DNA from 2 places in the Gorillibacterium sp. CAU 1737 genome. Region 2 is predicted to be linked to the other one. Evidence: predicted binding sites of a transcription regulator. Region 2 holds the regulator's gene; the other holds the start of a gene.
The links. Region 2 encodes CtsR, which represses protease genes until heat stress. Its sites were predicted from a motif close to ATGGTCAATAAAGGTCAAACA; they were not measured.

Region 1: the regulator CtsR is predicted to act here: its motif matches at 4,962-4,982, upstream of clpP (ATP-dependent Clp endopeptidase proteolytic subunit ClpP).

What each region holds. Positions count from the first base shown of each region.
Region 1 covers NZ_JBDQQO010000012.1:68,532-79,916, reverse strand. The annotation lists gene AAFN83_RS19960 (ROK family glucokinase) at 1-689, shown strand, start outside; gene rapZ (RNase adapter RapZ) at 886-1,773, shown strand; gene AAFN83_RS19950 (gluconeogenesis factor YvcK family protein) at 1,791-2,768, shown strand; gene whiA (DNA-binding protein WhiA) at 2,774-3,709, shown strand; gene AAFN83_RS19940 (HPr family phosphocarrier protein) at 3,864-4,133, shown strand; gene clpP (ATP-dependent Clp endopeptidase proteolytic subunit ClpP) at 4,286-4,882, opposite strand; tRNA gene AAFN83_RS19930 (tRNA-Arg) at 5,129-5,203, opposite strand; gene AAFN83_RS19925 (sugar-binding transcriptional regulator) at 5,523-6,545, shown strand; gene gap (type I glyceraldehyde-3-phosphate dehydrogenase) at 6,684-7,691, shown strand; gene AAFN83_RS19915 (phosphoglycerate kinase) at 7,800-8,981, shown strand; gene tpiA (triose-phosphate isomerase) at 9,261-10,013, shown strand; gene gpmI (2,3-bisphosphoglycerate-independent phosphoglycerate mutase) at 10,016-11,385, shown strand, end outside.
Region 2 covers NZ_JBDQQO010000016.1:730-12,114, forward strand. The annotation lists gene AAFN83_RS21255 (DinB family protein) at 1-228, shown strand, start outside; gene AAFN83_RS21260 (SGNH/GDSL hydrolase family protein) at 379-1,500, shown strand; gene AAFN83_RS21265 (CtsR family transcriptional regulator) at 1,898-2,362, shown strand; gene mcsA (protein-arginine kinase activator protein McsA) at 2,377-2,898, shown strand; gene mcsB (protein-arginine kinase McsB) at 2,911-3,969, shown strand; gene clpC (ATP-dependent protease ATP-binding subunit ClpC) at 4,014-6,440, shown strand; gene AAFN83_RS21285 (DUF6242 domain-containing protein) at 6,685-9,189, shown strand; gene radA (DNA repair protein RadA) at 9,279-10,649, shown strand; gene disA (DNA integrity scanning diadenylate cyclase DisA) at 10,753-11,385, shown strand, end outside.

The DNA.
Region 1 (11,385 bases), on a different contig from region 2:
CTCCGAACTTGAAATGGCATGACGTTCCGGTCAAGAAAATTCTGGAGCAGAAGCTCGACAAACCGGTGACCATCGACAACGATGCAAACGTAGCAGCTCTTGGGGAAGCTTGGAGCGGAGCGGGAGCGGGCATCTCCAATGTCGTCTGCTATACCCTCGGAACCGGAGTCGGCGGCGGTATTATCATCGGCGGCAAAATCTATCAAGGCTTTGCCGGCATGGCTGGCGAGCTTGGCCATATGTCCGTCGTACCGGATCTCGAAGCCATTCAATGCGGATGCGGCCAAATGGGCTGCCTGGAGACGGTATCGTCCGCGACCGGCATTGTCCGTATGGCGAGGGATGCCGTCCAACGCGGCGACAAGACGTCGCTTGCGATGATCCAAAACATAACGGCGAAGGACGTCTTCGACGCGGCGAAGGTCGGCGATGAAGTAGCCCTTCGCATCGTCAATCGTGCCGCTTATTACATCGGACGCTCGATGGCGGCCATCGCCGTCGTGTTGAACCCGCAGCGATTCATCGTCGGCGGCGGGGTCTCCAAGGCAGGAGAAATCCTGTTCCAACCGATCCGAGAAATCTTCCGCAAGTACACCCCTCTGCAGGTTCAGGAAAATGTCGATATTGTACCGGCCACGCTCGGAAACGACGCCGGCATCGTCGGTGCAGCCGGCCTTAACCTTCGGTAAGATATGCTGCAAAGCGCGGGCCGCCCGACGGGATTTTTCCGGAGGGCGGCTTTGGGCTAGTCGCTCATAACTACCACTTGGGGATGAAGCGACTATAGCATGGTTACAAGCCCTGAAACGGTCGGCTAGCAGGCGAGAATCGCCTGAAGCTTAGCCGCGCTCCCCTACAACGGAAACGGCCAAGGAGGGATTTCAAATGGAAGAACGAATCGCGTTAGCCAAGCTCGTCATCATCACGGGCATGTCCGGCGCCGGCAAGACCATCGCAGTGCAAAGCTTGGAAGACCTCGGGTTCTTCTGCGTAGACAATCTTCCTCCCGTCCTCATTCCCAAGTTCGCCGAACTGATCGAGCAGTCGAATGGCAAGATCGGCAAGGTTGCCCTCGTCATCGACCTGAGGGGTCGCGAATTCTTCCGTGCGCTGACGGAATCGCTGCATGCCCTTCAGGAGAACCATACCATCAGCTTTGAGATTCTATTCCTCGACGCGACGGACTCCGTCCTCGTTCAGCGATATAAGGAAAGCCGCCGCCGCCATCCGCTGGCCCCCGGAGGGGCTCCGCTGGAAGGCATCCAACAGGAGCGCAAGCTTCTCGAGGAGCTGAGGGGGCTCGCGAGCCAATCCATCGACACCAGCAGCCTGAAGCCCGGCCAGTTGAAGGAGATCATCACCTCCCGCTTCACCCATCTGGGGAGCGAGGGGCTCGTGCTGAATGTCATCTCCTTCGGCTTTAAATACGGAATTCCCATCGATGCCGACCTTATCTTCGACGTGCGCTTTCTTCCGAACCCGCACTACGTGGATACGCTTCGGCCCCTTACCGGGCAGGACCCGGATGTGTACGAGTATGTCATGAAGTGGACGGACACACAGGAATTTCTCATCAAACTGCTTGACCTGCTCCACTTCCTCATTCCCCAGTATCGGAAGGAAGGCAAGAGCCAGGTCGTCATCGGCATCGGCTGTACAGGCGGCAAGCACCGCTCGGTAGCCATTGCTGAATACTTAGGCAGACGCATCGGCGAGAGCGAGACGGAGACCGTCCGCGTCAGCCACCGTGATGCAGAGCGAGACCGGAGGTAGAAGAATTGACGGAACCCATGACTGAGATGGAACCTGTCCCTCATGTCGTCGTCATCGGCGGCGGCACGGGGTTGTCCGTCATGCTGCGCGGCTTAAAGAAAAAGCCGATCGACATCACCGCCATCGTCACCGTTGCCGATGACGGCGGCAGTTCCGGCGTGCTGCGCGATGAGCTGCAGATTCCCCCTCCGGGCGATATCCGCAACGTCATGAGCTCGCTCGCCGACGCGGAGCCGCTGCTGTCGCAGCTGCTCCAATACCGCTTCAAGCAGGTGGACGGCCTGATCGGCCACCCGCTGGGCAACCTGATCCTCGCGGCGCTCAGCGACATCACCGGCGACTTCGTCGGTGCGGTGCGCGAGCTGAGCCGCGTGCTTGCCGTTCGCGGCCGCGTGCTCCCGGCCGCGGACATTCCCATCGTCCTCCGCGCCGAGATGGAGGACGGCACCATCGTGACCGGCGAATCGAAGATTCCCCAGGCCGGCGGACGCATCAAGCGCATCTCCATCGAGCCGGCGGATGTGGCGCCCTTGCCGGATGCGATTGAAGCCATTCGCAGGGCGGATGCCATCGTATTCGGGCCGGGCAGTCTGTACACGAGCATCATCCCGAACCTGCTCGTCCCCGATATCGCGAGCGCGATTACGGAATCGAATGCCCTCAAGATCTACATCTGCAACGTCATGACCCAGCCCGGCGAGACCGATTCCTATTCGGTGAGCGACCACATCGATGCGGTATACGACCACATCGGCAAGCCCATCTTCGATTACGTGCTCGTCAACAACGGCGACATTCCGCCGGAGGTCAAGCAGAAGTATTCCGAGGAGGGGGCGGCTCCTGTCACCTACGATCCGGAGGATGCGGAGCGCCAGGGCTACCAGGTCATCGCCGACGAGCTCGTTTATTTTCATACGTACTTGCGGCATGATGCCGACAAATTGAGCCATCATATTTATCGACTGGTAGAAGGTTGGATGGCGCGAAAGAGGTGAGACCCGTGTCCTTTGCGGCGCAGACCAAAAAAGAACTCACCCTGCTGGAAAGCGGGGGCTGCTGCGAAACGTCCGAGCTCGCCGCGCTTATTCGCATGAATGGATCCGTTCAGAAGACGGGGCAGCGGATTGTTCTCGACATCTCCACGGAGAATGCGGCGATTGCGAGACGAATCTACCTGCTGCTCAAAAAGCTGTACCAGGTCCACACCGAACTGCTGGTGCGCAAAAAAATGCGCCTCAAGAAAAACAACGTCTACATGGTTCGCGTACCCGTTCGGGTCCAGGAGATTTTGTCGAGCTTGAAGATCGTGTCAAACGAAGGCTTTTTGTTTACGCCGGGGATCGACAAGGATCTTATCAAGAACAACTGCTGCAAACGCGCGTATCTGCGCGGGGCCTTCCTCGCAGGAGGGTCCGTCAATAACCCGGAAGGCTCGTCCTATCACCTGGAGATCGCCTCGATGTATGAGGAGCACTGCCATGCGTTAGTTCAACTGGCCAACCGGTTCGACCTGAACGCCCGCTGCATCGAGCGGAAGAAGGGCTTCATCTTCTACCTGAAGGAAGGGGAGAAGATCATTGAGTTCCTGAACCTGATTGGAGCTCACCAGGCCCTTCTGCGGTTTGAGGATGTCCGCATCATGAAGGACATGCGCAATTCCGTGAACCGGATTGTCAACTGCGAGACCGCGAACCTGAACAAGACAATCGGTGCTGCCGTGCGCCAGATCGACAACATTCGGTTGATCGAGAAGGAAATGGGGCTGGAGAACCTTCCTGAGAAGCTCCGCGAGGTGGCCGAGGTGCGCCTGAAGCATCCGGACGTGAACCTGAAGGAAGTGGGCGATCTTCTCAAGGGCACAGTAAGCAAGTCTGGAGTGAACCATCGGCTTCGCAAGCTGGACGAGATTGCCGAGAAGCTAAGGAACTCGCGGTAACGACGCAATTCCGTTTTGACCGACCGGGAAGAAGAGGGACCATGATTTTTCTAGTGCAGCATAGGAAAAAATGTTATAATGGACAATAACTCATTCCTTATTTGTTCCCTGTCGTTCCTATAGAAGAAAATTCATGCAATGGGGGTATCGGTTCATGTCTAAGAGTCCCGCCGTGGTTCGTTTGAAAACGGGTCTGCACGCCAGACCGGCCGCTCTGTTCGTTCAGGAGGCCAATAAGTTCTCGTCCGAAATTTTCGTCGAGAAGGATGAGAAGAAGGTCAACGCCAAGAGCATCATGGGCATCATGAGCTTGGCCATCAGCACCGGTACGGAGATTTCCATCAGCGCGGAGGGCGCGGATTCCGAACAGGCTGTAAACGCTTTAGTCGCACTCGTCAGCAAGGAAGAGCTGGAGAACCAGTAAGACGCTTCCTTCCTGTTTTTGTAGCTTCCGTCGCGGGAGCTTTTTCTCCATGCGGGCCTGTTGAGTCCGCGTCTTGCAGAACGCCTTACCCCTGCACATATGCCAAAAAGCCGCCTCGTTCCGATAATTCGGAAGAGACGGCTTTTTTTCGTTTACAGAAGGCCCTTGGTCGGTGTTTCGATGACCTTGTCGATGATGCCGTAGTTCAGCGCTTCTTCGGCGGTCATGAAGTAGTCGCGATCGGTGTCCTTGTCGATGCGCTCAAGCGGCTGGCCGGTCCGATCGGCGAGGATGCCGTTCAGTTTCTCCCGCAGCTTGATGATGCGCTTGGCGCGGATCTCGATATCGCTCGCTTGCCCTTCGGCGCCGCCCAGCGGTTGGTGAATCATCACTTCGCTGTTCGGGAGAGCGTAGCGCTTGCCCTTCGCCCCTGCGGTCAGCAGGAAGGCACCCATCGAAGCCGCCATGCCGACGCAGATCGTCGAGACGTCCGGCTTGATGAATTGCATCGTGTCGTAGATGGCCATGCCGGATGTAATCGAGCCGCCAGGGCTGTTGATGTAGATGCTGATATCTTTCTCCGAGTCCTGAGCGGTCAGGAACAGGAGCTGGGCGATGATGGCGTTGGCCACTGCATCGTTGATCGGGCTCCCGAGGAAAATAATGCGGTCCTTCAAAAGCCGGGAGTAAATGTCATACGCCCGTTCCCCGCGGGAGTCGGGTTCGACAACCATTGGAATGAAACTCATGCGGATTTCCTCCTTTATTGGCTCGGTATTTTCGATGGTGATTCGTGAAGCTATACCCATCTTACTCAAAACAAAGACAAAAGTCAAAGAAGGTCAGACAATCATTTTAGAAGGGCATGGGGGTCACGATATCTCATAACGGGTAGTTAGGTATGAAGCAGGCTGCAAAGGCGGCTGCCGGGTGCAGGAGGGAAAAAGAACAACAAAAAAACGTCCTGCTAACAGGACGTTATCCAGTCGATTATATGGCGCGCCCGCGAGGGATCGAACCTCGATCTCAGGCTCCGGAGGCCTACGTCATATCCATTGGACCACGGGCGCGTATGATGACTCCTCAAGAAGCCAGCAAATAGTATTATAGAGTAACGATCCTGGAAAAGCAAGCGGAAACTTTGATCAAGAAAGGGGGAGAAAGCGAATCGAGGGAATGAGCGAGAGAATGGGAGCAATTCGAAGAGGATGTGGGATGGATTCAGTCCCGCTGGGACATTTCACAAAAACTTAACCTATCCCGGGGGCGGCTCAACTTGCATGGGCTACCAGAATCCGTTAAAATGGTACGTGGGACAAAGAAATATTTGTATCGTGGGACATAAAATGCTTATGCGGGACGTTGGGTGTCCAAGGCGGGAGTGATAACATGAGAGCGGTCCTGGAGATGCAAAAGCAGCTCGTCCCCGATGTGCTCGACATCGTCAAGAAGCGCTACACCATCCTCCACTACGTCTTGATCTACCGCTTGGTGGGACGCCGTACCTTGGCAGCCAGTCTGAACATGACGGAACGTGTCCTGCGCGCCGAAGTAGATTTCCTGAAGGAGCAAGGGCTTCTGGAGGTCGAATCGTTCGGCATGCGCGTTACTCCTCAGGGCAAGCAGCTCCTGAGCGAGATGGAACCGATGATTAAGGATCTTTTCGGCTACAGTCGAATGGAAGAAGCGCTCAAAGAGAAGTTTTCGCTTCGGGATGCCATCGTGGTTCCGGGCGATTCCGACGAATCGGATTACACGAAGAAAGAGATGGGCCGTGCCGCCGCTACCGCTCTGCGGAAGGCTGTCACCGAGGAGACCGTCATTGCGGTCACCGGAGGATCGACGCTTGCCGAGGTCGCCGCTCAGCTCACCCCGAGCTCTGCCTTGAAGGGAAGCCTGTTTGTCCCGGCTCGCGGCGGAATCGGAGAAAGCGTGGAATTCCAGGCCAACACGCTGGCTTCGGTCATGGCGAAGAAGACCGGCGGGCAATATCGTCTTTTGCACGTGCCGGATCACCTTGGGGAAGACGCCTATCATTCCCTCATTCAAGAACCCAATATTCGCGAGATCCTCGACGTCATCAAGAGCGCCCGTATTCTGCTGCATGGAATCGGAGAAGCTACGGTTATGGCCAAAAGACGGAAGGTTGAAACGGCTACGCTTGCCGAGCTAACGCGAACGGGAGCGCGAGGAGAAGCCTTCGGGTACTATTTTGACCAATCCGGCCAAGTGGTCTACAAGATGCCGACCCTCGGGCTCAAGATGGAAGACCTGAAGCAGGTCGATACCTTGATCGCCGTGGCGGGAGGCAGCAGCAAGGGCGGAAGCATCGCAGCCGTCTTGCGGCAGGGGCTGGAGCACATTCTCGTAACCGATGAAGCGGCGGCCCGCTATATTTTGCAGGAAACCTGATGACTTGCAGGAGAATGGCGTATTTTGGCGAATATCTCTAAGTTGGGCTTGTGGATTCATCCATTTCTGTTTTCTTGACGGCTCTTGTCGTCTTGAGATATAGGTATCACCATTCATAATCACATAGGAGGAGTTACCATGACAGTAAAAGTAGGGATTAACGGGTTTGGCCGTATCGGACGTCTGGCATTCCGTCGCATTCAAGCTGTAGAAGGAATCGAAGTAGTAGCCATCAATGACTTGACCGACGCAAAAATGCTGGCTCACCTGCTCAAATATGATACGACCCAAGGAACCTTCAACGGCGATGTTGAAGTTCACGACGGTTTCTTCAAAGTAAACGGCAAAGAAGTTAAGGTTTTGGCTAACCCGAAACCGGAAGAACTTCCTTGGGGAGAACTCGGCGTTGACATCGTTCTGGAGTGCACCGGCTTCTTCGTAACGAAGGAAAAGGCTGAGCTTCACCTGAAGGGCGGCGCGAAGAAGGTTGTGATCTCCGCTCCGGCTACCGGCGACATGAAGACCGTTGTATACAACGTCAACCATGAAATCCTTGACGGAACCGAAACGGTTATCTCCGGCGCATCCTGCACCACCAACTGCCTGGCTCCGATGGCTAAGGTTCTCAACGACAACTACGGCGTTGTAGAAGGCCTGATGACGACGATCCACGCTTACACCGGCGACCAAAACACCCTCGACGCTCCGCACCGCAAAGGCGACTTCCGCCGCGCTCGTGCAGCAGCTGAGAACATCATTCCGAACACCACCGGTGCTGCTAAGGCCATCGGCCTGGTAATCCCGGATCTGAAAGGCAAGCTCGACGGCGCTGCTCAACGCGTACCGGTAGCTACCGGCTCCCTGACCGAGCTCGTTACCGTTCTCGAGAAGAACGTAACCGCTGAAGAAATCAACGCAGCGATGAAAGCCGCTGCTAACGAATCCTACGGCTACACCGAAGACGAAATCGTATCGTCCGACATCAAGGGCAGCACTTTCGGCTCCCTGTTCGACGCTACGCAAACCAAGGTTCTGACCGTCGGCGACAAGCAACTCGTGAAGACCGTTGCTTGGTACGACAACGAAATGTCCTACACCGCTCAACTTATCCGCACGCTTGAGTACTTCGCTAAGCTGGCTAAGTAAGACCGGTTCATTTTAAGCAATACCAGAAGGGAGAGCGGAAAACGGACGCATACGTTTCCGCTCTTCATCCTGCTTTTACGACCAATTGAAATTTCGGGAGGAACTCTCATGAACAAGAAGAGTGTTCGCGACATCGAAGTAGCCGGCAAACGCGTATTTGTCCGCGTAGACTTCAACGTTCCGCTGGATAACGGCAAGATCACCGACGATACCCGTATCGTTGAAACGCTGCCGACCGTCAAGTACCTGATCGAAAAAGGCGCCAAGGTCATTCTGGCGAGCCACCTTGGCCGTCCGAAGGGCGAAGTGAACGAATCCATGCGCCTGACTCCGGCTGCAACCCGCTTGTCCGAGCTGCTCGGCAAGCCGGTCTTGAAGGCGGACGAATCCGTAGGCGAAGCCGTGAAGGCTCAAATCGCCGGCATGAAGGACGGCGACGTTCTCGTGTTGGAAAACGTTCGTTTCCACAAGGGCGAAGAGAAGAATGATCCGGAACTCGCGAAGCAATTCGCCGAGCTCGCCGACATCTTCGTGAACGACGCGTTCGGCGCCGCTCACCGCGCTCATTCCTCTACCGAAGGCATCGCTCACTACCTGCCGGCCGTATCCGGTCTGCTTATGGAAAAAGAGCTGGACGTTCTCGGCAAAGCTCTGAGCAACCCGGAACGCCCCTTCACCGCCATCATCGGCGGCGCTAAGGTGAAGGACAAGATCGACGTTATCGACAACCTGATCAAGCTCGCCGACCACATCATCATCGGCGGCGGCCTGCTCTTCACCTTCCTGAAGGCAAAAGGCTACGAAGTCGGCAACTCCATCGTGGACGAGGAGAAGATCGACGTAGCCCTCGGCTTCATCAAGAAGGCAGAAGAAAAAGGCGTCAAGCTGCACCTGCCGGTTGACATCGTCGCCGCTGACGCGTTCAGCAACGATGCTAACTCCAAGGTCGTAGCAGCCAACGAAATCCCGGCCGGCTGGATGGGTCTCGACATCGGACCGGAAACGACCAAGGCTTATGCCGACGTCATCAAGAACTCCAAGCTCGTCGTCTGGAACGGACCGATGGGCGTGTTCGAAATGGATAAATTCGCAGCCGGTACCCTCGGCGTATGCCAAGCTTGCGCTGACACGGAAGGCTACACCGTCATCGGTGGCGGCGACTCCGCTGCAGCCGTTGAGAAGTTCAACATGAAAGACAAGATGGACCACATCTCCACGGGCGGCGGCGCTTCCCTGGAATTCATGGAAGGCAAGGCTCTTCCGGGCGTTGTGGCTCTTCAAGACAAGTAAGAATCCGTGAGCCCGGCTTGCCGGGTGAGTGGGTGGACTTTGGATTAAGTAATGGGAGCAGAGGAGACGGAGGGGCCAGAACAGGGTGGAGAAGCGATAGCGTTCGCCTTTGGATTTTGGAAGGATACCGCTCTGATTCAATCAGAGGCTTCCAAAACCAACAGCGATCGGAGCCCTGTTCCTGGGCCTCGGAGTCGAATCGGCCGCTCCTCGTTATGAACGACAATGGCAGCAACGAAAGAGCGGTCCTGACGGGCCGCCGCAAAGGAGGGAATCACGGTGAGAAAACCGATTATTGCCGGTAACTGGAAAATGTTTAAAACGGTCAAGGAAGCGATCGCCTTCGCAGAAGAAGTGAAGGGCAAAGCCGAAGTGGACGGCGTAGAGAGCGTGGTATGCGCTCCTTACACGAACCTGCCTGCTCTGGTAGAAGCTTTCAAAGGCACGTCGATCAAGGTGGGTGCGCAAAACCTGCACTGGGCCGACAACGGCGCCTACACGGGTGAAATCAGCGGGGAAATGCTGAAGGAGCTCGGCGTGGACTACGTCATCATCGGGCACTCCGAGCGCCGCGAGTACTTCGCGGAAACCGACGAGACCGTGAACAAGAAGATCAAGGCCGCTTTCAAGTACGATCTGGTCCCGATCGTCTGCGTCGGCGAGAAGCTCGAAGAGCGCGAAGCCGGCCGTACGAAGGACGTCTGCAAGGTGCAAACCGAAGCGGCGTTCGCGGGCCTCGACAAGGAGCTTGCCGCTAAAACCGTCATCGCCTACGAACCGATCTGGGCGATCGGAACGGGCAAATCCTCGACCTCCGAGGATGCGAACGAAGTCATCTCCTACATCCGCGAGCTCATCGCGAACCTGTACGGAGCAGAGACAGCAGCAGCTATCCGCATCCAATACGGCGGCAGCGTGAAACCCGCTAACGTCAAGGAATACATGGGCATGTCCGACATCGACGGCGCTCTCGTCGGCGGTGCCAGCCTCGAACCGGATTCCTATGTTCAGCTCGTTGAGGGGGCGCGTTAATCATGACGAGACCCAAACCAGCAGCGCTGATCATCTTGGACGGGTTCGGCCTTCGGACCGAAACCCAAGGCAACGCGGTAGCGGCTGCGAAGAAGCCGGTCTTTGACCGTCTGTGGTCCGAATACCCGCACACCCAACTGGGTGCCAGCGGCGAGTCCGTCGGACTCCCGGACGGCCAAATGGGTAACTCCGAGGTCGGTCACTTGAACATCGGCTCCGGCCGGATCATCTACCAGGACCTCACCCGCGTCACGAAGTCCATTCGCGATGGCGAGTTTTTCGAGAACGAGTACCTCGCCGGTGCGGTTCGCCGCGCTAAGGCGAACGGCAAGAAGCTTCATCTGTTCGGTCTTCTGTCTGATGGCGGCGTACACAGCCACATCAGCCACGTGTTCGCTCTGCTTGAGCTGGCGAAACGAGAAGGTCTGAACGAAGTTTACCTTCACGCCTTCATGGACGGTCGCGACGTGGCTCCGAGCTCCGGCCGCGAGTTCATCGAACAAACCGAAGCCAAGATCAAGGAACTCGGCGTCGGCAAGATTGCAACGGTGATCGGCCGCTACTATGCCATGGACCGCGACAAGCGCTGGGAACGCGTAGAGAAGGCGTACCGTGCGATTGTGTATGGAGAAGGGCTGCAGTACAATAGCGCTGTGGAAGCCGTTGTGAAATCGTACGAAAACTCCGTGTTCGACGAATTCATCCTTCCGTCGGTCATCACCGACGCCGAGGGCCACACGAACGGAACCGTCGACAGCGGCGACTCCATCATCTTCTTCAACTTCCGTCCGGACCGCGCCATTCAACTGTCCCAAGCCTTCACCGTAGATGGCTTCGCCGGCTTTGACCGCGGGCCGAAGCATCCGCACGACCTGGATTTCGTCTGCATGACGACCTACAGCGAGACGGTGAACGGCCGCGTGGCCTTCCCGCCGAAGCAAATTGAAGACACCCTCGGAGCGGTTCTCTCGGCTCATGGCCTGAAGCAGCTCCGCACGGCGGAAACCGAAAAGTATCCGCACGTGACGTTCTTCTTTAACGGTGGCAAGGAAGTGCAGTACGAAGGCGAAACCCGCGTTCTGATCAACTCGCCGAAGGTCGCAACCTATGACCTGCAGCCGGAGATGAGCGCGTACGAGCTGACGGAATCGACGCTGAAGGAGATCGCGGAAGACAAGCACGACGTGATCATTCTCAACTTCGCTAACCCCGACATGGTTGGTCACTCCGGTCTCATGGAGCCGACGATCAAGGCGGTCGAAACCGTTGACGAATGCCTCGGCCGTCTCGTCGAAGCGATCACCGCGAAGGGCGGCGTGGTCATGATCACCGCCGACCACGGCAATGCCGATATCGTTCGTGACACGGAAGA
Region 2 (11,385 bases):
GCGAAGTGTCACGAGACGATTGCCCCGTTCCTTACAAAATGGTGCAATGCCGATTACGATGAAGTGAAGGAGCAGACTTCGTCAGGGGAAGAAGGGGGACCCAGCTTGGGGGACGTTTTACGCCATATGATCGCTCACGAGATCCATCATGTTGGGCAATTATCCGTTTGGGCTCGCGAGATGGGCCGGAGTCCCGTGTCCGCTGACCTTATTGGAAGAAACCTGTGATGGACGATTGGAATTTGCATTTATCGGGAAGAAGAGAATGGACAAACGGAAGCGCTTTAAAGAACTTCGGCAGTCTTTCTAGGGAATTGTTATAATGGTGTTAGCAATCGATCATAACAATACCCTAACAACGCCAGGAGGAACAGTCATATGGCAATGCAAGAGGGCCTCCGTCAACTGGACGGAGCTAATCAAGTGAAGGTTCATGGAAGAACGTCGCGGACACAGTTTCCGATCCCGCTTTTTTGGACAGCCAGCGGAGTGGAGGCCAATGTGACGGGCTCAGAGCTCTGGGTGGAGCTAGAATCGGATTATGCTCAATATGAGCCATGGATCAGCATCTTACTCAATTCCGAACCGATCAGCCGGCTGATGATTCCAAAGGGACGTCAGTGGGTATGTTTGTTTAGAGGTATGAACCCGGAGACAATCAAGAATGTCCGCATCGTGAAGGATGTGCAGGCCATGAGCGGCGATCCCGATGCATCCCTTATCGTACACGGCCTAAAAGGAAACGGCGAGCTAAAGCCTGTTGAGGATAGGCCATTCAAGCTTGAGTTCATTGGGGATAGCATCACGTCCGGAGAAGGCTCAATCGGGGCCAAGCCGGAGGAGGACTGGATTCCGGCTTGGTTCAGCGGTGTTCTTAACTACACCACCCTCACGGCAGTCGCCCTGAATGCAGACCATCGGGTTCTGTCTCAAAGCGGTTGGGGCGTGATGACCAGCTGGGATAACAATCCGAACGCCAATCTGCCGGCTGGGTATGAGCAGGTGTGCGGGTTATTGACCGGCGACAAGAACGCTGCTCTTGGAGCGCATGAACCGAATGATTTTGCGGCTTGGCAGCCGGATGTCGTGGTCATCAATTTGGGAACCAACGATGGCGGAGCGTTTTACAATCAGGAATGGAAGGATCCCAACACTGGTAAGGTGCACAAGCAGCGGCTAAATGAAGATGGCAGCTTCCACCCGGAAGACTTGGCTTCTTTTGAACAAGCCGTGCAGGCTTTCTTGATCAAGCTTCGAAAAAACAACCCGAAGGCTGACCTCGTTTGGGCCTACGGCATGCTCGGCCTTCCGATGATGCCGGCTATTTATCGGGCAGTGGACACCTACATCCGTCAAACGGGCGACCGCAAGGTTTCGGTCTTCCAACTGCCGAACACCAATGAGCACACGATCGGCGCGCGGATGCATCCGGGTCGTCTGGCTCATGAAGCGGCCGCGAAGGAACTGTCGGGTTATCTGAAGGAGCTTCTGAAGGCGTAGAAACAAACCGAATCATATCAGTTCCTGTTGGGAACTCTGGATTCCTGGGAACGATGGGGAAGAAAAGTCGAAGGGCTCAGTCGTCGGTCAAAAGCTGGACGGACAGAAGTCGTGTTCTGTTTCATGAAGCTGGACTGGACCGAGGGCAGATCTTCCCCCTTCCCTTGCTATTCGAACGTTTTATGAGCCTGAAATCACGCTCTAGGTATATCCTAGAAAAAATCGGCGGACACTACTAGCAAGGCGCTTGAAAACAAAAGAAAACGTGCTATAATAATGATAAGGTCAAAGAAAGTCAAAGTCAGACTAAATGGCGGCGGGCTTCTGATTTGGCTCGTGCCATCTATCCGATTTTGGACAGATGGCCTTTTGATATCAAGAGGCGGAGGGTGAATGGATGCGCAATGCTTCGGATATGATTGAACAGTATCTCAAGAATATCTTGATGCAAAGCCCGACCGGTGTGATTGAAATCCAGCGAAACGAGCTGGCCGAACGGTTCCAATGCGTCCCCTCTCAGATCAACTATGTGATCAGTACCCGCTTCACGCTTGAAAAGGGCTACATCGTCGAAAGCAAACGAGGCGGCGGGGGGTACATCCGGATTCAGAAGGTGCAATTGTCCTCCCATGGCATGATTCTCGATTATGTCCTGGGAGCCATCGGTGACCGGATCGACCAGACCAGCTCGGAAGGGTTGCTTTATCAGTTGGAGGAGGGCGGGTTTATAACCTGCCGCGAGGGAAGCCTGATCAAGGCGGCGATGTCTCGGGACGTCCTCTACCTGAAGCTTCCGATTCGGGATGAAATACGGGCCAGGCTGCTTAAAGCGATGCTATTGTCACTGCTCAGCCATGCTTAAGGAGGGATAACCTTATGCTATGTCAGGAATGTGGAAAACGACCGGCGACTTTGCATTTTACGAAGATCATCGGCGGGGAGAAGACGGAATCGCACCTGTGTGAAACCTGCGCGCGGGAAAAGGGAGAGCAAATTCCTGGAACACCGGGCGGCTTCTCCATCCACAATCTGCTCTCGGGTCTGCTGAATTATGATTCGGCGGTCATGCAGGGTGCCGTAGCGGCTCCTCCGCTTAACAACCGATGTGAGGAATGCGGGTTGACTTACGCGCAATTCAGCAAGCTCGGCCGCTTCGGCTGCAGCTCCTGCTACCAAGCATTCGGCGACCGGCTGGACCCTTTGTTTAAACGAGTTCACGGCAGCACGACGCACAGCGGCAAGGTTCCCCTTCGCTCTGGCGGGATTCTTCAGCAGCGGCGTGAGCTTCAGACGCTCAAGCAGCAGCTGGCGGATCTGATCCAACAGGAGGAGTTTGAGAAGGCCGCAGCGACTCGCGACCAAATTCGCGAGCTGGAAAAACGGATCTCCGACGTATAAGGAGGGGCAAGAATGGCAGTGGGACATTTTACCGATCAGGCGCTTAGCGATTGGATGAGGCAGGACGGACCCGACTCCGATATTGTCCTGTCCAGCCGAATTCGGCTGGCTCGCAACATGAGGGGCTATCCGTTCCCTATGCTGGCCACAAACCAGCAGGCACGCGATGTCCTCGATAAGGCGACCGAAGTGCTGGAGAATGAGGAGCTTAATGAACTGGGGGACTTCACCCTCGTTCCGCTTGCAGACATCAGCGACCTGGAGAAGAAGGTTCTGGTGGAAAAGCACCTCATTAGCCCGAACCTGGCGAACGAATCACGCGGGGGCGCGGTCATTCTAAGCGAGAACGAATCCATCAGCATCATGGTGAACGAAGAGGACCATCTTCGCATTCAATGCCTGACATCAGGGTTTCAAATTCGGGAAGCCTGGGATATGGCCAACCGGATTGACGATATTTTGGAAAGCCAATTGAATTACGCCTTTGATGAACGCCGCGGCTACTTGACGAGCTGCCCCACCAATGTGGGGACCGGTCTCCGCGCGTCGGTGATGATCCATCTCCCTGCACTCGTCATGATGCAGCAGATCAATCGGATTCTCTCGGCGGTTACCCAGGTGGGTCTCGTCGTCCGGGGGATCTATGGCGAAGGCAGCGATGCATCGGGCAACCTGTTCCAGATTTCCAACCAGATCACACTGGGGCAATCGGAGGAGGAGATTTTGAACAACCTGTACAGCGTCGTTCAGCAGATCATTGAGCATGAGCGGGCTGCACGGGAACGACTGCAGGAGGATACGCCGCATCGGCTGGCCGACCGCATTCAACGCTCTTTCGGGATCCTCTCCCATGCGGTCATCCTTGATTCGAAGGAAGCGATGCAGCGTTTGTCCGACGTACGGCTGGGCATCGACCTGGGCTTGCTATCCGGCATTGAGAAGAAGACGTTGAATGAACTCCTTGTCGCGACACAGCCGGGCTTTTTGCAGAAACAATCGGGAGAGCTGTTGACCCCCGAATACCGGGATATCCGCCGAGCGGAGCTTATCCGTGAGCGGGTTCAGGAATAATCGGGTCGACAGCGGCCTGAATTTTATAACGGAGGTGCTAGTGAATGATGTTTGGGAGATTTACGGAACGTGCACAAAAGGTGCTCGCACTTGCTCAAGAAGAGGCGGTTCGCCTCGGTCACAATAACATTGGTACAGAACATATCCTGCTCGGTTTGATCCGGGAGGGGGAAGGCATTGCGGCTAAGGCCCTGATGGCCTTGGGGCTCGGACTTGAGAAAATTCAAGACGAAGTAGAATCGCTGATCGGCCGCGGACAAGAGCAGCCGACCAACATCGCCTACACCCCGCGTGCTAAGAAGGTCATCGAATTGTCGATGGACGAAGCCCGTAAGCTGGGCCATACCTATGTAGGAACGGAGCATATCCTGCTTGGCCTCATTCGAGAGGGAGAAGGCGTAGCCGCACGGGTGCTGAACAACCTCGGCATCTCGCTGAACAAGGCCCGCCAGCAAGTGCTTCAACTGCTTGGCAGCAGCGACTCGGTGTCGTCCAACCACGGCACGCCAGCCAATGTGAATACGCCGACGCTGGACGGATTGGCTCGCGACCTGACGGCCTTCGCGAAGGAAGGCAATGTCGATCCGGTCATCGGCCGCAGCAAGGAGATCGAGCGCGTCATTCAAGTGCTGAGCCGCCGGACGAAGAACAATCCCGTCCTGATCGGGGAGCCGGGCGTCGGCAAGACAGCCATCGCCGAGGGGCTTGCTCAACGCATCGTGAACAACGAGATTCCGGAGACGCTGCGTGAGAAACGCGTCATGACGCTCGACATGGGCTCTGTAGTCGCCGGGACGAAATATCGCGGTGAATTTGAAGACCGCCTGAAGAAGATCATGGATGAGATCCGTCAAGCCGGGAACATCATCCTGTTCATTGATGAACTGCATACGCTCATCGGAGCGGGTGGAGCGGAAGGTGCCATCGATGCCTCCAACATCCTGAAGCCGGCGCTCGCTCGCGGCGAGCTGCAATGCATCGGGGCGACGACGCTGGATGAATACCGCAAGTACATTGAGAAGGATGCTGCCCTCGAACGCCGCTTTCAACCCATTCAGGTTGATGAGCCGACGCCGGAGGAAGCGATCCAGATCCTTCACGGACTGCGCGACCGCTATGAGGCTCACCACCGTGTAAAGATTACGGACGAAGCGATCGTGCAAGCGGTGAAGCTATCCGATCGGTACATCACCGACCGCTTCCTGCCGGATAAGGCGATCGATCTTATCGACGAAGCCGGTTCGAAGGTCCGACTGAGCTCCTACACGACTCCACCGCAGCTGAAGGAACTGGAAAACAAGCTGGAGGACATCCGCAAGGAGAAGGACGCAGCGGTGCAAAGCCAGGAGTTCGAGAAAGCGGCCGCTCTCCGCGACACGGAGCAAAAGCTTAAGGAAGAGCTGGAAGATACCCGCAACGAGTGGAAGAAGACGCAAGGCCGGTCCGATTCCGAGGTCACGCCTGAGGACATCGCCGATGTCGTCGCCAGCTGGACCGGGATTCCGGTGCGGAAGCTGGCGGAGGAAGAAACCGAACGCCTGCTCAAGATGGAATCGATCCTCCACGAACGCGTCATCGGACAGGATGAAGCGGTTCGCTCCGTAAGCCGCGCCATCCGCCGTGCCCGGGCCGGACTGAAGGACGTGAAGCGTCCAATCGGCTCCTTCATCTTCTTAGGTCCCACGGGCGTCGGGAAAACCGAGCTTGCTCGTGCGCTGGCCGAGGCCATGTTTGGCGATGAGAATGCGGTCATCCGCATCGACATGTCGGAATACATGGAGAAGCACTCGACATCCCGTCTCGTCGGAGCGCCTCCAGGGTATGTCGGATACGAAGAAGGCGGCCAGCTCACCGAGAAGGTTCGCCGCAAGCCGTACTCCGTCGTCCTGCTGGACGAAGTCGAGAAGGCCCATCCGGAAGTGTTCAATATCCTCCTGCAGGTTCTGGAAGATGGTCGCCTGACCGACTCCAAGGGCCGGACGGTAGACTTCCGCAACACGCTGATCATCATGACCTCCAATGTTGGTGCCGATACGATCAAGAAGAACTCCACGCTCGGCTTTACCGCTGCGGATGATTCGAGCCGCGAATACAATAACATGAAGGACAAAGTGATGACCGAGCTCAAGAAGAGCTTCCGTCCCGAGTTCCTCAACCGGATTGACGAAATCATCGTCTTCCACAACCTGGAGGAAGCCCACATTCAGGAGATCGTCTCCCTGATGGCAGAAGACCTCCGCAAGCGCCTGAAGGAGCATGATGTCGACTTCGTTCTCACTGAGGAAGCGAAGAAATTCCTGGCGAAGGAAGGCTACGATCCTGCATTTGGTGCACGGCCACTCCGTCGGGCGATTCAGAAGCACATTGAGGATCGACTGTCTGAAGAACTCCTCAAGGGCAACATCGCCAAGGGGGATTCGCTCACCATTGACGTGAAGGAAGGGACCCTCGACGTCGTTCGCAACGGCTAAGAAAGCCGATACGAGGAATCAGCCTACCACTAAACCGTTCATCAACTCTTGATCCGCCAGTCGCATGATGAGAGTTTGATGCGCGACTAGAAGCACCCGTCTTTGCTGCAGCACTCTTCCTTAGGGAAGGAGCTGCGGCGGGCGGATGCTTTTTTGCGCCTGGAAATATTAAGTATAGCTGTATACTAGGCGGATATCGATTGCTATAATTATACAATCATCGCCATTTTGAGAGGAGTCCGTTATGCGCCGTCGCAGTCAGCAGTTGTTTCGCCTTTTCCTCATTTTCCTTTTGTTTGTAGGACTTGTTCCCGTCATGCCCAGTCCGCAAGCGCGGGCAGAGAGTCTCGCTAACATTGAAGATCCGTTCGTAGAAGAGGCCATTCGCGCTAAGCTCGACTACGATCCCAATCAGCCGCTCACCAAGGATGCGGTATACAGTCTCCACGCGTTGGAGATCCACTCGAGCAAGGTTCATTCCCTTCGAGGATTAGAGGATGCGGGGCAACTCGTCACCCTCACGCTCACGGATAGCAAAGTGATGGATTTCACACCTATACTAGGGCTTAAAGGCTTGCGCGTCTTGGACCTAAGCCGCAATGAAATCGTGAGCCTGGCTCCGTTCGTGGCCTTGAAGGACCTGGCTGAGCTGACTATCAGCCACAATCAGATCAAGGACCTGTCTCCGCTCTCCAAGCTGACCAAGCTTGAGAAGCTGAATGTATCCGGCAACCAGATCACCAGCCTCGAGCCCCTCAGCGGGCTTGTGAAATTGAATGTTTTGGATTGCTCCGACAACCAGGTGAGCAGCTTGAAGCCCCTGCTGACGCTGACGAACCTGACGAAGCTCTCCGTTTCGAAGAACCTTCTCGATCTTACGGATCCGGAGATTGCCGAGCAGATCAATACGCTAAAGCGTACAAAAGTCACACAGTTCGTGGATGCCTACACGGAGCAAAAGGCGGTCCCGAAAAGCAAGCTGCTGCTGGATTGGACCGAGGTAACCGGGCTTGAGGCACAATATTTTCAGTACTACGTTTATGGCAACGGGCGCTATGTAACGGCAGCTTCGGAAGGCCACACCCTGGTTTCAACAGACGGCCTTAATTGGAAAAGGTACTACTCCGGCGATTCGGAGCCCTTCATGTCCATTGTTTGGGGCAAGAATGAGTTTCTGGGTATCAAGCCAGACGGATGGGGAAATACCGTATGGAGCTCCAAGGACGGAATCACCTGGACGAAACATAAGGAGAAATTCGGAACCGGCGGCTGCCGACTTGTCGCCTGGAACGGGAAGCGTTATGTCGCCGTAGACGGGGGCATCTATACATCCGAGGATGGGCAAAAGTGGACCGAACGCTCGTTGAAACTCGACACTCAAATCCAGGGCCTCGCCTATGGCAATGGAGTTTTTGTTGGTCAGGGGGAAGAGTGGGGGCAAGTGGTCGTCTCTTCAGACGGCATCACCTGGAAAACGGTGAAGACCAAGCAGCCCAACTATCATGACATGTACGATATTGCCTTTGGCGGAGGACTCTTTGTAGCCGTCGGCGGCAGCACGATCATGACCTCCAAGGATGGCAAGACGTGGACATACGTCTCTGCTGCTTCATCCAAAACAACACTCCACCAAGTGATGTGGGCCAAAGATCGCTTTTACATCTACGGCTCGGAGTATGCGTCTTCCAAGAAACCGGCTCATCTGACCTCCAAGGACGGGAAAAAGTGGACCAGTGCCGGCTTTACGAATTCGCCAAACCAAGAGCCCCAATTCACGCTGTATAACGGAAAACAGTATGTAACCGCGACCACGGCCGGCCTGCAGACCTCTGCCAACGGAGTGAAGTGGACGCAAGCCCTCACCTACCCGCTGTACAATACCGGTATATTGTATGGTTGGGCTGTAGGCAATGGAAACCTGGTCATGGTTGGCGGGCATTATGATACGTTTAGGGAAGTGGCTCTGAGTTATCAGAGTTCGGTACGGCTGGGGGCAGACGGAAAGTGGAAGGGCTCCTCGATCAAGGAAACCCTTCCGTTAACGAGTGTCGTATGGACGGGGAAGGACTTTTTTGCAGTCGGGTACACCGGCAAAATGATGACCTCGACCGATGGCCTCGCTTGGAAGGCGATTGCTTCTCCTACCAAGGAGAGTTTGAGCAAAGTGGCCTATGCGAATGGAAAGTATTACGTGACCGGTGCGAAAGGAACGCTTTTCACCTCCACGGACCGGGTAAAGTGGAAAAAGGCGAATACAGGTGTCAGTGTAAGGCTGGAATCCATTGCTTCGAACGGCAAGACGACGGTCGCGGTGGGGAAAGAAGGAACGCTGATCGTGTCCAAGGACGGCGAGAAGTGGACCAAGCCCGCCAAGCTGTTTAAGGGGGACCTCTACGATGTGGAGTGGGGGAACGGCAAATTCGTTGTGACCGGCCAAAGCCATGTGGAGAACAGGAAGGATTCTACGATCCTGGTCTCTTCCGATGGAACCTCGTGGAAAAAGATTTCCTTCGATGATGAAACGCCGGAGGGATCGGTCAGCACAGCAGGCTTGTATGAGATTTCTGTAGTGGGCGGCCTGTTTATCGCGGTAGGCAGCGGAGGAGCCGTCTTCGTCTCGGAGGATGCGGAGAAATGGAGAAAGCAGCCGGCGATGGTCGCAGGAACATGGCTCGTGGCAGCTGAACATAAGGGAAGCGTCTATTTGATGGGGAACGCGACCAAGACATTGAAGGCCAAGCTCCCTTAAAAATACGGATTTGATGCTGCGGATATTTTCATTAAGTCGTCAAAAATGGTACACTTCGAATAGTGTGTATTTTTCGACTGGAGAGAGCTATGGCAAAAGCAAAAACGAAATTTGTCTGTCAGGACTGCGGCTATGAGACGCCCAAATGGTTGGGCAAATGCCCGGGCTGCGAGGCCTGGAATACGCTGGTCGAGGAAGTGGAGACGAAGGTCGTCACCCAAGGAATTCTCCCCGTCGGGGGGATGGTGCAGGAGAAGGCGATCTCGATCACGGAGATTGCCGGGGCACTTGACCCTCGCATTCGCACCGACAACCGCGAGCTCGACCGAGTGCTTGGCGGGGGGATCGTCCCCGGCTCGCTCATCTTGGTCGGCGGAGATCCGGGGATCGGGAAATCCACCCTGCTTCTGCAGACGTCTCATAAGTTAACCATCGGCGGCCGCAAGGCGCTGTATATATCCGGAGAGGAATCCGCACGGCAGACGAAGCTGCGGGCCGATCGGCTCGGAGCCCTGTCGCCGGAGCTTTATGTGCTCTGCGAGACCAACCTGGAGCGCATCGATGAAGCCATTGATCGGGTGTCGCCGGAGTTTGTCGTGATCGACTCGATCCAGACGGTCTACCATCCGGCAGTGACGTCGGCGCCGGGGAGCGTCTCTCAAGTGAGAGAGTGCACCTCGCACTTCATGCGGATCGCTAAGACGAAAGGCATCGCCATCGTCCTCGTCGGCCATGTGACCAAGGAAGGGGCCATTGCCGGCCCGCGGCTCCTGGAGCATATGGTGGATTGCGTCCTCTATTTCGAAGGCGAACGGCATCATACGTACCGGCTGCTTCGGGCGGTCAAAAACCGGTTCGGCTCGACCAACGAAATCGGCATCTTCGAAATGCGCGAGGAGGGGCTCGCGGAGATCGCCAACCCTTCCGAGCTGTTTCTTTCGCAGCGCCCGAAGGGCGTGTCCGGCTCGACGGTCGTGGCCAGCATGGAAGGCACCCGGCCGATGCTCGTCGAGCTCCAGGCGCTCGTGACGCCGACCACCTTTCCGTCGCCGCGGCGAATGTCCACCGGCTTCGATTATAACCGGCTGTCGCTCATCATGGCCGTGCTGGAGAAGCGCAACGGCTTGTTCCTGCAGAGCCAGGATGCATACCTGAACGTGGCCGGCGGTGTTCGGCTCGATGAGCCGGCCGTTGACCTGGGTGTAGCGGTCAGCCTGGCGTCGAGCTTCAAGGATCGCCAGACACGCCAGGATGATGTCGTGTTCGGCGAGATCGGCCTTACCGGCGAAGTCCGGGCGGTCTCTCGCATCGAGCAGCGCGTTCGCGAAGCCGAGAAGCTGGGCTTCAAGCGAGTGATTCTGCCGGCTGCCAGCCTGAAGGGGTGGACGCCGCCGGAGGGAATCGTCGTCAAAGGAGTTAACACGGTAGCGGAAGCGCTTGCCGCAGCTCTTGATGAGTAAAGGTTCAAGGCCTTGCTGCCGATAGAAAAAGGGTACACTAGAGAGAAAGAACCGTCGAGGAAACGGACTTTCCGGCGGGAGAATCGTGAAGAGGGGGTACATGATGGGCAAGGAAGAGGAAATGAAGAGCCGGATCATCAAGCTGGTCGCACCCGGCACGCAATTTCGCGAAGGACTGGAGAATGTGCTCCGGGCCAAGACCGGTGCACTTATCGTGGTCGGTTACAGCCCCGAGGTCATGGAATTGGCCGACGGCGGCTTTTGCATCAACTGCGATTTTACTCCGAACTTTTTGTACGAGTTGGCGAAGATGGACGGAGCGATCATCTTAAGTGAAGATATCAAGAAGATTCATTACGCAAACACTCAGTTGAATCCGGACCCGGGCATTTCCTCGAACGAAACGGGCATCCGCCACCGGACGGCTGAACGTGTCGCCAAGCAGACCGGCAAGCTGGTGGTCTCGATCTCCCAACGCCGGAATATCATAACCCTGTACCAAGGCAACCTGCGTTACTCGCTGAAGGACATCGGCGTCATTTTGACAAAGGCGAACCAGGCGATGCAGACGCTGGAAAAATACAAGTCGGTGCTCGACCAGAACCTCATCAACCTGGGGGCAACGGAGTTTGAGGATGCGGTTACCTACGAGGATGCCGTCCATGCCCTGCAGAGAGCGGAGATGGTGCTCCGGGTAAAAGCCGAGATTCGCCGCTACATCAACGAGCTCGGTGTA